Regions from separate parts of the Caballeronia sp. INML1 genome, predicted to be linked through region 2. Evidence: predicted binding sites of a transcription regulator. Region 2 holds the regulator's gene; the other holds the start of a gene.
What was found. Region 2 encodes HrcA, which represses chaperone genes, less so after heat shock. Its sites were predicted from a motif close to TTAGCACTCNNNNNNNNNGAGTGCTAA; they were not measured.
Positions count from the first base shown of each region.

Region 1: a site for HrcA is predicted at 5,040-5,066, ahead of rpoH (RNA polymerase sigma factor RpoH). Genes of this name have one in related genera too.

Region 1 is NZ_JALQDT010000004.1:52,248-59,153, forward strand. Features, by position in the region: gene ptsP (phosphoenolpyruvate--protein phosphotransferase) at 1-1,981, shown strand, start outside; gene nagE (N-acetylglucosamine-specific PTS transporter subunit IIBC) at 2,120-3,910, shown strand; gene rpoH (RNA polymerase sigma factor RpoH) at 4,041-4,976, opposite strand; gene NCR38_RS01290 (acyloxyacyl hydrolase) at 5,337-5,903, shown strand; gene NCR38_RS01295 (nuclear transport factor 2 family protein) at 5,949-6,332, shown strand; gene leuA (2-isopropylmalate synthase) at 6,349-6,906, opposite strand, start outside.
Region 2 is NZ_JALQDT010000004.1:221,903-228,808, reverse strand. Features, by position in the region: gene hemH (ferrochelatase) at 1-467, opposite strand, end outside; gene hrcA (heat-inducible transcriptional repressor HrcA) at 588-1,604, opposite strand; gene NCR38_RS02065 (NAD kinase) at 1,790-2,686, shown strand; gene recN (DNA repair protein RecN) at 2,722-4,374, shown strand; gene glnE (bifunctional [glutamate--ammonia ligase]-adenylyl-L-tyrosine phosphorylase/[glutamate--ammonia-ligase] adenylyltransferase) at 4,382-6,906, opposite strand, start outside.

The DNA.
Region 1 (6,906 bases), 170 kb from region 2:
TGCCCGGGCGCGCGAAGCGGCGCGCGGTTTCGACGCGAAGGTCGAAGTGCGCTACCAAGGCAGGAAGGCGCCGGTTGAAAGCGTCGTCGGTCTGCTCGGTCTCGGAGCGGGCGAGGGCGCGACCATCGAACTGGTTGCTATCGGCGGGCAGGCGCAGCAGGCGATCGAAGCGGTTGCCGCCGAATTGCTGCGCGCGGCGCAAGGCGAAGTCGAAGAGACGCCCGCGCGCGCGAAGTCGCCCGCGCCGGTCGCCAGGGCAGCCGGTGCAGGAGAGCCGCTGCCGCCGAACACGCTTGCCGGCGTGTGCGCGGCGCCGGGCATCGCGGTCGGCAAGCTCGTGCGCTGGGACGATCAGGAAATCGTGCCGCCCGAACAGGCGGGCGGCTCGTCGGCGGCGGAAAGCCGTGCGCTGGACAAAGCCATCGCCCAGGTCGATGCCGAACTCGGCGAAACGGTGCGCACCGCGTCGCAGCGCGGCGCAGTCGGCGAAGCGGGCATTTTCGCGGTGCATCGCGTGCTGCTCGAAGATCCGACGCTCGTCGATGCCGCGCGCGATCTGATCAGCCTCGGCAAGAGCGCGGGCTTCGCGTGGCGCGAGGCGATCCGCGCGCAAATCGCGCTGCTTTCGAACGTGCAGGACGACCTGCTCGCGGAGCGTGCCGCCGATCTTCGTGATATCGAAAAGCGCGTGTTGCGCGCGCTCGGTCTGAACAACACCGCGGCGCGCGAACTGCCCGAAGAGACCGTGCTCGCGGCCGCGGAATTCACGCCGTCCGATCTGTCTTCGATCGACCGCACGCGCGTCACCGCGCTCGTCATGGCGCGCGGCGGCGCGACCTCCCACGCGGCGATCATCGCGCGGCAGATCGGCATTCCGGCGCTCGTCGCCATCGGCGATGCGCTGCACGCGATTCCCGAAGGCACGCAAGTGGTCGTGGATGCATCGGCGGGACGGATCGAGCATGCGCCGACCGCGCTCGACGTCGAACGCGCGCGCAACGAACGCGAACGGCTCGCGGGCGTGCGCGAGGCGAATCGCAAGCTTTCGCGGCAAACCGCATCGACGAAGGATGGCAGGCATATCGAAATCGCCGCGAATATCGCGACGCTCGACGACGCGAAGGCCGCCGTCGAAAACGGCGCGGATGCGGTCGGCCTGTTGCGCACCGAACTGCTGTTCATCCATCGCCAGTCGGCGCCGACGGTCGCGGAGCACGCGCAGAGCTATCAGGGCATCGTCGATGCGCTGCAGGGCCGCACCGCGATCATCCGCACGCTCGATGTCGGCGCGGACAAGGAAGTCGACTATCTGACGCTGCCGCCCGAAGAAAATCCGGCGCTCGGTCTGCGCGGCATCCGCCTCGCGCAGGTGCGCCCCGATCTGCTCGACGACCAGTTGCGCGGCCTGCTTGCCGTGAAACCGCTCGGCACCGTGCGCATCCTTTTGCCGATGGTGACGGATGCGGGCGAGTTGCAGCGCTTGCGTGCGCGCATCGACGAACTGGCGCGCGAAGCGGGCCGAACCGAGCCGATCGAAGTGGGCGTGATGATCGAAGTGCCGTCGGCGGCGCTGCTCGCGGATCAACTCGCGAAACACGCGGATTTCCTCTCGATCGGCACCAACGATCTCACGCAGTACACGCTCGCGATGGACCGCTGCCAGCCCGATCTCGCCGCGCAGTCCGATGGCCTGCATCCCGCTGTGCTGCGCCTCATCAAGGCGACGGTGCAAGGCGCGGAAAAGCACGGCAAATGGGTCGGCGTGTGCGGCGCGCTCGGCGGCGATCCGGTCGCGGCGCCCCTGCTCGTCGGCCTCGGCGTGACCGAGTTGTCGGTCGATCCGGGGTCCGTGCCCGGCATCAAGGCGCGCGTGCGCAATCTCGATTACCAACTGTGCCGCCAGCGCGCCGAGGACTGCCTCGCGCTCGAATCGGCGCAGGCAGTAAGAGCGGCAAGCCGCGAAATCTGGCCGCAGGACTGAGCGTCCGATTCGTCGACCAGAGCTGGCGCCTCGGCGCCCGCCCTGGTCCCGTTCGAAGCCATAGACGGATTCGCGGATCCTTCAATCCCAGCAATCCCCGAAGCAGTAACGACAAGACTTATATTTTTGGAGAACCCGATGGACGCCAACCCGTTTGCAAAGATGCAGCGACTAGGTCGCGCGCTGATGCTGCCGATCGCCGTGTTACCGGTGGCCGGCCTGCTTCTGCGTCTCGGCCAGCCCGACGTCTTCAACATCAAGATGATCGCCGACGCCGGCGATGCGATTTTCACCAACCTGCCGCTCCTGTTCGCGATCGGCGTGGCGGTGGGTTTCGCGAAGGACAACAACGGCACGGCGGGTCTCGCCGGCGCGATCGGCTACCTCATCGAAGTGGCCGTGATGAAGGACATCAACGACAAGCTCAACATGGGCGTGCTGTCGGGGATCATCGCCGGTGTGGTGGCGGGCTATCTGTACAACCGGTACAAGGACATCAAGCTGCCCGAGTATCTGGCGTTCTTCGGCGGCAAGCGCTTCGTGCCGATCGTCACGGGCGTCGCGTGTCTGATACTCGGCATCGTGTTCGGCTACGTCTGGCAGCCGGTGCAGGCGGCCATCGACGCCGCGGGCAACTGGCTGACGACGGCCGGCGCGCTCGGCACCTTCGTGTTCGGCGTGCTGAACCGGATCCTGCTCGTGACGGGTCTTCACCACATCATCAACTCGCTCGCGTGGTTCGTGTTCGGCTCGTTCACGCCGCCCGGCGGCGGCGCGGTGGTGCATGGCGACCTGCATCGCTTCTTCGCGGGCGATCCGACCGCGGGCGGCTTCATGACCGGCTTCTTCCCGATCATGATGTTCGGCCTCCCGGCAGCCTGCCTCGCGATGTTCCATGAGGCGCCGAAGGAGCGCCGCGCGATCGTCGGCGGCCTGCTGTTCTCGATGGCACTGACCGCGTTCCTGACGGGCGTGACCGAGCCGATCGAGTACAGCTTCATGTTCCTCGCGCCGGTTCTCTACGCGATCCACGCGGTGCTGACGGGCCTGTCGCTCGCTATCTGCTCGGCGCTCGGCATCCATCTGGGCTTCACGTTCTCGGCGGGCGCGATCGATTACGTGCTGAACTACGGCCTGTCGCAGCGCGGCTGGATGGCGCTCGTCGTCGGCGTCGTTTACTTCATCATCTACTACGGTCTGTTCCGCTTCTTCATCCGCAAGTTCAACATGGCGACGCCGGGCCGCGAGCCGGCCACGACCGATGCGCAAACCGACGCCGACACGACCGTCGCAGGCGGCCTGATTCCGCCGGTTCCGGGCGCGGCGGTGGCGGCATCGAACACGCGCGCTGCAAAGTACGTCGCGGCGCTCGGCGGCGCGTCCAACCTGACGCTCGTCGATGCCTGCACGACGCGTCTTCGTTTGTCGGTGGTGGATTCGGAGAAAGTGTCGGAGCCGCAGTTGAAGACCATCGGCGCGCGTGGCGTGCTCAAGCGCGGCGCGACCAACGTGCAGGTGATCATCGGACCGGAAGCGGACCTGATCGCCGATGAAATCCGCAGCGAGCTCGAGCACTCGTCGACGCGCGGCGCAACGCCCGCATCGTCGACGCCGGCGCAACCGGCCGTGGCAGCGGTGAGCGTCGATCAGACGCCCGGCCCGCTCGATCCGGACCCGTTCCGCTGGCTCGCCGTGTTCGGCGGCGCGACCAATGTCGCATCGCTCGATGCGGTCGCCCAGACGCGCCTGCGCGTGGTCGTGCGTGATCCGTCGTCGGTGGATCGTCAGCGTTTGTCGTCGCTGGATGTGGCGTGGGTGTCGGCCGATACGTTCCACATCGTCGTGGGCGCGGCGGCGCAGCGTTATGCCACGCAGCTTTCCTCGCGCTTGTCGGGTAGCGGCGGCGGTGCAGCGCCGATGCCGGCGTGATGCAATAGACCATGCTTGAAAGCGGGCGGCACCCTCTGGGTGCCGTTTGCTTTTCGCGCAAGGTCAAAGAAAAAGCCCGCCGTCTCATCGACGGCGGGCTTTGCAATTTTTGTTACGACACAGTCAGGTGTTACGCGAAGTCGTGCAGCGCCGAGCGCATCTTCTTCATTGCGCTCGCCTCGATCTGGCGAATACGCTCCGCCGATACGCCGAACTCGTCCGCCAGTTCATGCAGCGTTTTGCCGCCCGAACCGTCGTCCTGCACGTCGAGCCAGCGCGCCGTGATGATGCGGCGGCTGCGCTCATCCAGCGATTCGAGCGCTTCGGCAAGGCCGTCGCTTTGCAGCTTGTCGAACTGGCGCGCTGCAATGACGTTAGTCGGCTCGTTGTGCGAGTCCGCCAGATAGGCGATGGGCGCGAACGCTTCCTCGCCGTCCTCGACCTGCCCTTCGAGGGCGATATCGCCGCCCGACAAGCGGGTTTCCATCTCCGCCACTTCCTCGCGCTTCACCTTCAACTCGTTGGCGAGACCGTCGATCTCGTCCGGCGTGAACGCCGAATGGCTCGTCTTGTGACTGCGCAGGTTAAAGAACAGCTTGCGCTGCGCCTTCGTCGTTGCGACCTTCACCATGCGCCAGTTGCGCAGGATGTACTCGTGAATCTCGGCCTTGATCCAGTGCATTGCATACGACACCAGGCGCACGTTTTGCTCGGGGTCGAAGCGCTTCACGGCTTTCATCAGACCGATATTGCCTTCCTGGATCAGATCCGCGTGCGGCAGTCCGTAACCTAGATAGTTACGGGCGATCGACACGACGAGGCGCAGGTGCGAAAGCACAAGCTGACGCGCGGCGTTCAGGTTGCCCTGCTCGCGGAACTCGGTGGCGTACTGACGTTCCTCTGCCGGCGAAAGCATCGGAATACGGTTCACTGCTTGTATGTATGAATCGATGTTGCCGATCTGGCCGGTCAGCATCGACGACTGTGCGTACGTCAGCGCGCCTGCCGAAGATGCCTTGGCAGGTGCCGAGTTCACAACATTCGGTAGGGTCATCGCATTGGTCACGCTCATAAGCTCCTTATCAACAATTCATTCGCCGCTTAACAGCAGCGGAAGTCAGACATGATATTAGCACTCCGGTTCAACGAGTGCTAAGTGTTAGAGGAGAGGGGAATGTGAGAGTTCCCACAAATACTATCGAATTTGCGGGATCAATAGGACAGTCCGTTGCATCATAAACGGAAGAATCTACCGGTACAGGGCATGCGTCGAATTCTTTACCGCTCTTACGCGCTCGGGCGAAAGAAAATTCAACAAACCGGGTGGCCGGCTGCGTTTCCTGCAAGTACTGAAAAAGGTCACTAGAATTCGGCGAGACAATGCTCTTCGTGAAACACGCCCGTCATCCGAGAACATGGGGTGCTCATGCATAAACACAAGAGTTCGTGGCATCGCACGCTTTCCCGCGTGGCGATCTGCACGGCGTTCGGCCTGGCGTCGGCGGCAGCGCATGCTGATCGATTCGGCCTTCAGATTGCAGGCGGCGTCGCCGATCGCGACATCAAGAAAGCCGACCTCGGCGTGGCCTGGGATCCTGGCCTCACGTGGTGGGAGATCGGCGGGTTCCACTTCACGCTCATCGGCGAAGGTCACGTGTCCTACTGGCACACGACCGAGGACAATGCCGTCCACCCGAACATCTGGGAATTCGGCATTACGCCGGTCGTGCGCTTCGTAAAAAGCTCCGGCTATTTCCGGCCGTTCATCGAGGCGGGCGTCGGCGTGCGGCTGCTTTCGCATACGCGCATCACGGAGGATTTCTCCGTCGCGACGGCGTTCCAGTTCGCCGACATGGTGGGCGTCGGCATGATCTTCGGCGCGAAGCAGAACTATCAGGCGGGCTTTCGCTTCCAGCATCTGTCGAACGGCGGTATCAAAGAGCCGAATCCTGGTATAAATTTCAGCCAGCTATATCTGCAATACAACTTCTGACGAGGCGCCGGTGCATCGGTTCCTCGACACAAGGGGACTCGACAGATGCCGGCAAAAACCATTGAGGCCATTCGCGGCCTCGAGCGCGACCGCTTCCGTGCGATGGTCGACGGCGACGGCCCGGCGCTGGACGCGCTGCTGGCCGAAAACGTCAGCTACGTCCATACGAACGGCAAGCGGGAGACGAAGCGCCAGTTCATCGACGCGATCACCGCAGGTCGCCGCCGTTACCGGCAGATCGAGATTCAGTCGCAGGACGTGCTGCCCGCCGGCCGCGATACGTGCCTCGTCTCGGGCCGCGCGCTGGTCGAGATGGAATCGAAGAACGGCGCGCTGCTATTTCCGATCGCCTATACCGCCGTCCACGTGCAGACCGAGGGCCAATGGCAACTGCTCGCGCTGCAGGCGACGCGCGTGGCACTCGAATAGCCACGCGCGCCGTTCGTCAGGCTTCTACGGCTTCGTCCTGCCGCACATTCTCTGCGACGCGCCCGGAGCGGTTCACTGCGCTCACGACCGCATCGGCGACTGCGAGCGCCGGATTCGCATGTACGGCGACGCCGAAGCGCGTCTGGCCCTCGCCGACGCGGCAGCCGACGAACGCCGCCGTGTCGCCGCTCGCCGTCACGGCCGTCTCGAACCAGTTCACGTTCGCGTCCACGCCGAGCGCTGCGGCGACCGTCTGCGCGTAGGCATCGCCGCTCGTCGTGCTCGCCGGCGGTGCAACCGTGACGCGCTTTCCGAACACCGACAACGTCGATACATCGACCCGCGAAACCGGCCCGCCGGCATCGAAATATTCGCGCTTGAAGAGCTCGCAGATCGCGTCGCCGCCGATTTCGGCGCCGGATGCATCGGTGATCTGCTGCACGGCGTGGCTGAACTCGATCTGCACGCGGCGCGGCGGCGTGAAGCCGAGCCCGCGTTCGAGCAGAAAAGTCGAGCCGCCCTTGCCGGACTGGCTGTTCACGCGAATCACGGCATCGTAGCTGCGGCCGAGATC
Region 2 (6,906 bases):
TCGAACGCGGTGGCTGTCGTGGACGATGAGTATTGCGGATACATCGGCAAGAGAAGGATGCGATCGGCGCCTTCGAGCTTCAGCTGATTCAGCATTGCGCCGATGCCGGGCGAACCGTAGCGCATCGCATAGTCGACGATCACGTGATAGTCGTTCGCCGCGAACAGCCGCCGCAGGCCCTCGACCTGCTTTTCCGTATGCACGCGCAGCGGCGAGCCTTCGGGCATCCATACTTGAGCGTATTTCTTCGCCGACGCGCGTCCGCGAAACGGCAGGATCAGCCCGCGCAGAATGACCTGCCACACGATCGAAGGTATTTCGACGACGCGCGGATCGGAAAGGAATTGCGCCAGATACTTGCGCACCGCCCGCGGCGTGGGCGCGTCCGGGGTGCCGAGATTGATCAGCAGCACCGCGACGCGATGGGAAGCGCTGGGCTGCGAGGGCAACTCGAGGTCGAAACGCATAGGGCAAGCGGGCCGGAAGGGACGTCGAAAAGGTGAAGACCATTATAGCGGCGGGTCCACGAGCGCATCATTGGCCGAATGGCCTAGTGGCGCAGCCTTGCGTGCCGCGCCAAGATGGCGTTACTGGTGGCTGAGCGACATCGAGAGCAGGCGCGCGGTGATGTCCACGATCGGAATCACGCGGTTGTAGGCCATGCGTGTCGGGCCGATCACGCCGAGCGTGCCGACGATCTTCCCGTTGACCTCGTACGGCGCCGTCACGACGCTCATTTCCTCGATCGGCACGAGATTCGACTCGCCGCCGATGAAAATCTGCACGCCTTGCGCGTGGCTCGAAACATCCAGCAATTGCAGGAGGCTCGTCTTTTGGTCGAACAAATCGAAAAGCTTGCGCAGCCGCGCCATGTCGGACGAAAGGTCCGCCACTTCGAGCAGGTTGCGCTCGCCGGAAATGAGTACGGTGTCCGTGGGATCCGTCTCGGCGGTGCTCGCGACCACGGCCGCCTGCATGAGCGCGGTCATGTCGCCGCGCAACTGATCGATTTCCTCGCGCAGGCGCCGGCGCACTTCGTCGAAGGACAGGCCCGCGAAATGCGCGTTGATGTAATTGGAGGCTTCGACGAGCTGCGACGGCGAGTAGTCGCGCTGCGTCGCCATCATGCGGTTCTGGACATCGCCCTCGGGCGTCACGATGATGAGCAGAATACGCTTGTCGGACAGCCGCATGAACTCGATCTGCTTGAACATGTGGCTGCGGCGCGGCGTGAGCACGACGCCCGCGAACGACGACAGATTGGACAGCACGCTCGCCGCCGCGGCGACGATTTTCTGCGGCTCCTCGCCCTGCAGCCGGGTCTTGACCGCAGTGGTCATGGCTTCGTCTTGCGGCGCTTCTACAGTCAGCATCGTATCGACGAAGAGCCGGTAGCCGCGCGGCGTGGGAATACGTCCCGCCGACGTATGCGGGCTCGCGACGAGGCCGAGCTCCTCGAGATCCGACATCACGTTGCGGATCGTCGCGGGACTCAGTTCGAGACCGGAATGGCGTGATAGCGTGCGCGAACCGACCGGCTGACCTTCGGCGATATAGCGCTCGATCAACGTCTTGAGGAGGGTTTGTGCACGTGGGTCTAGCATGGGGAAATTTTAGCTCAACGAGTCGGGGGGCGGCGAGCCGCGCCGCGTGCGCTGCGTTCAACGTCCGCTCCATTCTAGCGAGAATCGACGGGCGTGCCGCGCAACGTCGCGCGGTCCCGTCGCAGCACGACCGTCCAACCTCGCCCACGGTTCTTTTCGATCTCTGACTATGGTGTAATGCCGGCATGGAAATTGGCCAATTCAAGACCGTCGCCCTCGTGGGGCGCACCAACACGCCAGGCATCGAGGCGCCGCTGAGATCGCTCGCCGGTCTTCTTGCGCAGCAAGGCTTCGAGGTCGTGTTCGAGGCGGGCACCGCGAAAGACGTCGGTGTGACGGAGTTTCCCGCGCTGTCCATCGCGGAGATGGGTGCGCGCGCGGACGTCGCAATCGTGCTCGGCGGCGACGGCACCATGCTCGGCATCGGCCGACAGCTCGCACCCTACAAGACGCCGCTCATCGGCGTGAATCACGGGCGGCTCGGCTTCATCACGGACATTCCGCTCAAGGCGATGCAGGAAATCGTCCCGCAACTGCTCGCCGGCCAGTTCGAGCGCGAGGAGCGCAGCCTGCTCGAAGCGCGCATCGTGCGCGACGACAAGCCGATCTATCACGCACTCGCGTTCAACGACGTCGTGGTGAATCGCAGCGGCTTTTCCGGCATGGCGGAGCTGCGCGTGTCGGTGGACGGCCACTTCATGTACAACCAGCGCTCGGACGGCCTGATCGTCGCGACGCCGACGGGCTCGACCGCTTACGCGCTGTCGTCGGCTGGGCCGATTCTTCATCCTCAGTTGCAAGGCTTTGTGCTCGTGCCGATCGCGCCGCATTCGCTGTCGAACCGTCCGATCGTGCTGCCTGACGATTCGAAGGTGACCATCCAGATCATCGGCGGACGGGACGTCAACGTGAATTTCGACATGCAGTCCTTCACCGCCGTCGAATTGAACGACGCGATCGAAGTGCGGCGCTCGAAGCACACGGTGCCGGTGCTGCATCCGGTCGGCTACAGCACTTACGCGACGCTGCGCAAGAAGCTGCACTGGAACGAGCATCCGTCGCAGGACGCCTCTTCGCTCTGAACTAACTTCTCGTCTTCCCCTTTCCCGAAGCGTCCATGCTCCGTCATCTTTCCATTCGAGATTTCGTCATCGTCGCCACGCTGGATATCGATTTCGATCCAGGTTTCACGGTCTTTTCGGGAGAAACCGGCGCGGGCAAGTCGATCCTGATCGACGCCCTCGCGCTCACGCTCGGCGCCCGCGGCGACGCGAGTGTCGTGCGCACGGGCCAGGCGCGCGCCGATATCACCGCGGAGTTCGGCACCCATCCTTTGGTGACGCGCTGGCTGGACGAGCACGCGTTGGCGCAAGACAGCGACTCGGTCATGCTGCGCCGGGTGATCGATTCGGGCGGCCGCTCCCGCGCGTTCATTAACGGCACGCCCGCGACGCTCGCGCAGCTTCGCGAAGTGGGTGAAATGCTCGTCGACATCCACGGGCAGCACGCGCATCAGTTGCTGATGCGTCCCGACGCGCAGCGCGAACTCTTCGACACGCACGCGCAGTTGCTCGACACCGCCGGCGCGGTGAGTCGCGCGTGGCGGGCCATGCGCGACGCGCAGCAGGCCGTCGAGGCCGCGCAAAGCCGCGACCGCGAGCTGCAACTGGAGCGCGAACGCCTCGCGTGGCAACTGAGCGAATTCGACAAACTCGCGCCGCAACCGGGCGAATGGGAAGAAGTGAGCGCGGAGCATCATCGGCTGTCGCATTCGGCGAGTCTCATCGACGGCGTGCAGGGCGCGCTCGGCGCGCTTTCGGAGTCCGACGAGGCCATGATTTCGCAGCTCGGCACGATCATCTCGAAGGTGCGCGGCCTCGCCGATATCGATCCCGCGCTTAATGACGTGCTCGCGTCGCTCGAACCGGCGGAGATCCAGTTGCAGGAGGCGTCGTATTCGCTGTCGCATTACGCGCAGCGGCTCGAACTCGATCCCGACCGGCTCGCGCAAGTCGAAAGGCGCATGGATCAGCTTCACTCGACGGCACGCAAGTTCCGCCTTCAGCCCGAAACGCTGCCCGAGGAACACGAAGCGCGCCGCCGCCAGCTCGCCGAACTCGACGCCGCCGCCGATCTCGACGCGCTCAACGCCGCAGCGGACAAAGCGAAAGGCGAATATCTCGCGCACGCCAACGTGCTGTCGAAGGCGCGCGCGAAGGCCGCGAAGCATCTCTCGAAAGCAGTCACCGCCGGCATGCAGGAGTTGTCGATGGCGGGCGGCAGCTTCGAAGTCGCGCTCGTGCCCCTCGCCGAAGGCGGCGCCAACGGGCTGGAGCAGGTCGAGTTCCGCGTTGCCGGTCATGCGGGCGTCGCGTTGAGACCGCTCGCGAAAGTCGCGTCAGGCGGCGAACTGGCGCGTATCAGCCTCGCGCTCGCCGTGATCGCGAGCACCGCGAGCCCGACGCCCACGCTCATCTTCGACGAGGTGGACACGGGCATCGGCGGCGGTGTCGCGGAGGTGGTCGGGCGTCTGCTACATCAACTCGGGCGTGACCGTCAGGTCCTATGCGTGACGCACCTGCCGCAGGTGGCCGCGCGCGGCGATCAGCACTTCCAGGTCGCGAAGTCTCCGGACGACGCCGGCGGCACCGTGAGCACGGTGACCCCGCTCGACAAGAGCAGGCGCATCGAGGAAGTCGCGCGCATGCTGGGCGGGCTGGAGATCACCGCGACCACGCGCAAGCACGCGAAGGAAATGCTGGCCGCCTGAAGCCGGCTCAGCCCGCCACGCTGAACACCCGCTCCCACAACGCTGTCACCGCGTCGCGCTCGGTCTGAACCTCGGCCGGATCGACGCGCGCCTTCTCCATGCCGTCGAGCCGCAGCGTGTGCTGGAGCTTGCGGTAATGCCGGTAAGCCGCGCCGATGACTTCCGCTTGCGCTTCGGCGATCAGTCCGCTTTGCGCAGCGATCTTGAGCAGCGTGATATTGCCCGCGTTGCGCAGAAACGCGCGATGCTCGCGCGCATGCAGCAGCACCCAGTACTGCACGATGAACTCGATATCGACCATGCCGCCGCGATCGTGCTTCAGGTCGAACAGTTCGCTGCGATTCGGATGGCCGTCGGCGACGCGCTGACGCATCGTCGCGATCTCGCGCGCCAGAGCGGCGGCATCGCGCTCCATGATGAGCACGTCGGCGCGAATCTTCTCGAACTCCGCGCCGATTTCGGCATCGCCCGCGCTATAGCGTGCGCGCGAAAGCGCCTGATGCTCCCAGACCCACGCGGTGTTCGCCGCGTCGCCCTCGCGGATCTGATAGCGGCGAAACGTTGCGAGATCGGTCACGAGCAGGCCGGATTCACCGTTCGGCCGCAGGCGCAAATCGACGTCGAACAGCGTGCCCGCGCCGGTCGCCGCCGTGAGCCACGTGATGAGGCGGCGCGTGAACATCGCGTAGATGTCGGAGGCCGCGTCGTCGTCATCGTCGTAGAGAAAGATGAGATCGAGATCCGACGCGTAGCCCAGTTCCTTGCCGCCGAGCTTCCCGTACGCGATGACCGAGAAACGCGGCGTCTCGCGATGCCGCTTCGGGAACTGCTTCCACACGGTTCGTACAGTTACGTCGAGCACGGCATCGGCGAGTTCGGAAAGACGGTCGCTCACATGCTCGACGCTCAAATGGCCGGCGAGATCGATCAGCAAAATGCGGAACACTTCGGCCTGGTGCGCGTGACGCAACAGATCCATCTGATGCTCGACGTCCTCGGCAGCGTCGAGCCGCGCGATCAGCGAGCGCTTGAACTCGGACCAGTCGAACGGGCTGGCGATCGCTTCGTCGTCGAGTAATTCGTCGAGCAATTGGGGATGGCGGATCAGATAGCCCGCTGCCCAGCGCGAGCCCGACAGCACCGACAGCACGCGCTCGAGCGCCGCCGGATATTCCGTCAGCAACGCGAGATACGCGCCGCGTTTGCCGATCGCTTCGAGCAGATCGAACAGCCGCACGATGATGTCGCCGCGCTTGCCCGCATCGTTCGACTGCACGGCTTCGAGCGCCCGCTGCGCAACGATGTCGAAGCGCTCGCGGCTCTGCGACGGCAAGCCGGCATAGCGCGCCGAATTCCACACGCCCGTCAGACGCGATAGCACTGGCGCGGGGTCCGCGAAGCCGAGTTCCGCCAGGCGCGCGGCGAGTTCTTCCTGCGCGGAGTCGTCGGCGAGCGCGCTGCTCCAGATCCACGACGCCGCCGAATCCTCCGCGACGCCGCAGCCGCCCTGCCCGCTCACCTTGTCGGCGAAGATCGCGTCGAACTGCTGCTCGACGAGCTCGCGATGCGCATCGAGCTTTTCCATCAGCGCGGCATAGTCCGCGAAGCCGAGCGACTTCGCGAGCCGCGCGCGCTCGTCGTCCGCGACGGGCATCGCGTGCGTCTGCGCGTCGTTGCGATATTGCAGCCGATGCTCGACCGTGCGCAGGAACAAATACGCGTCGGACAGCGCCGCGCACACGTCGGGCGCGAGCAAGCCGTGCGCGGCGGCGCGTTCGAGCACGGCGAGCGTCGGACGAATGCGGAAATCCGCCGCCTGACCGCCGCGAATCAACTGAAACACTTGCGCGCTGAACTCGATCTCCCGGATGCCGCCGCGTCCGAGCTTGATGTCGTCGGCTTTGTCGGGGCGCATCGATGCGCGCCGCCGCGCTTCCTGCCGAATCTGCTGATGCAGCGAGCGGATCGCCGCGATCACGCCGTAATCGAGATAGCGCCGGTAGATGAACGGCGTCGCGATCGCTTCGAGCTGTTTCATGAGGCGCCTGGCGGATTCGCTTTGTGTCTCCGAAACGAGCCGCCCCTTGATCCATGCGTAGCGCTCCCACTCGCGGCCCTGCACGTAGAAATACTCTTCGAGCATTCCGAGGCTGCACACGAGCGGGCCGGAATCGCCGTTGGGCCGCAGCCGCATGTCGACGCGGAACACATAGCCGTCCTGCGTGATCTCCGCGAGCGCGCCGATCAGGCGTTTGCCGAGCCGTGTGAAGAATTCCTGCGTCGCGAGCGCGGAGCGCGTGCCGCCCGAGGTTTCGCCGTCCTCTTCATAAACGAAGATCAGGTCGATGTCCGACGATGCGTTCAGCTCGCGCCCGCCGAGCTTGCCCATGCCGACGACGCCCAGCGTGAGCCGCTCGCCGTCCGGTCCGCGCGGTTCGCCGAAGAGCGCTTCGAGATCCGCGGACAACACCGCGAGCGCGCGCTGGACGGTGACTTCGGCGAGATCGGTCATCGCGCCGGTGACTTCGGCGA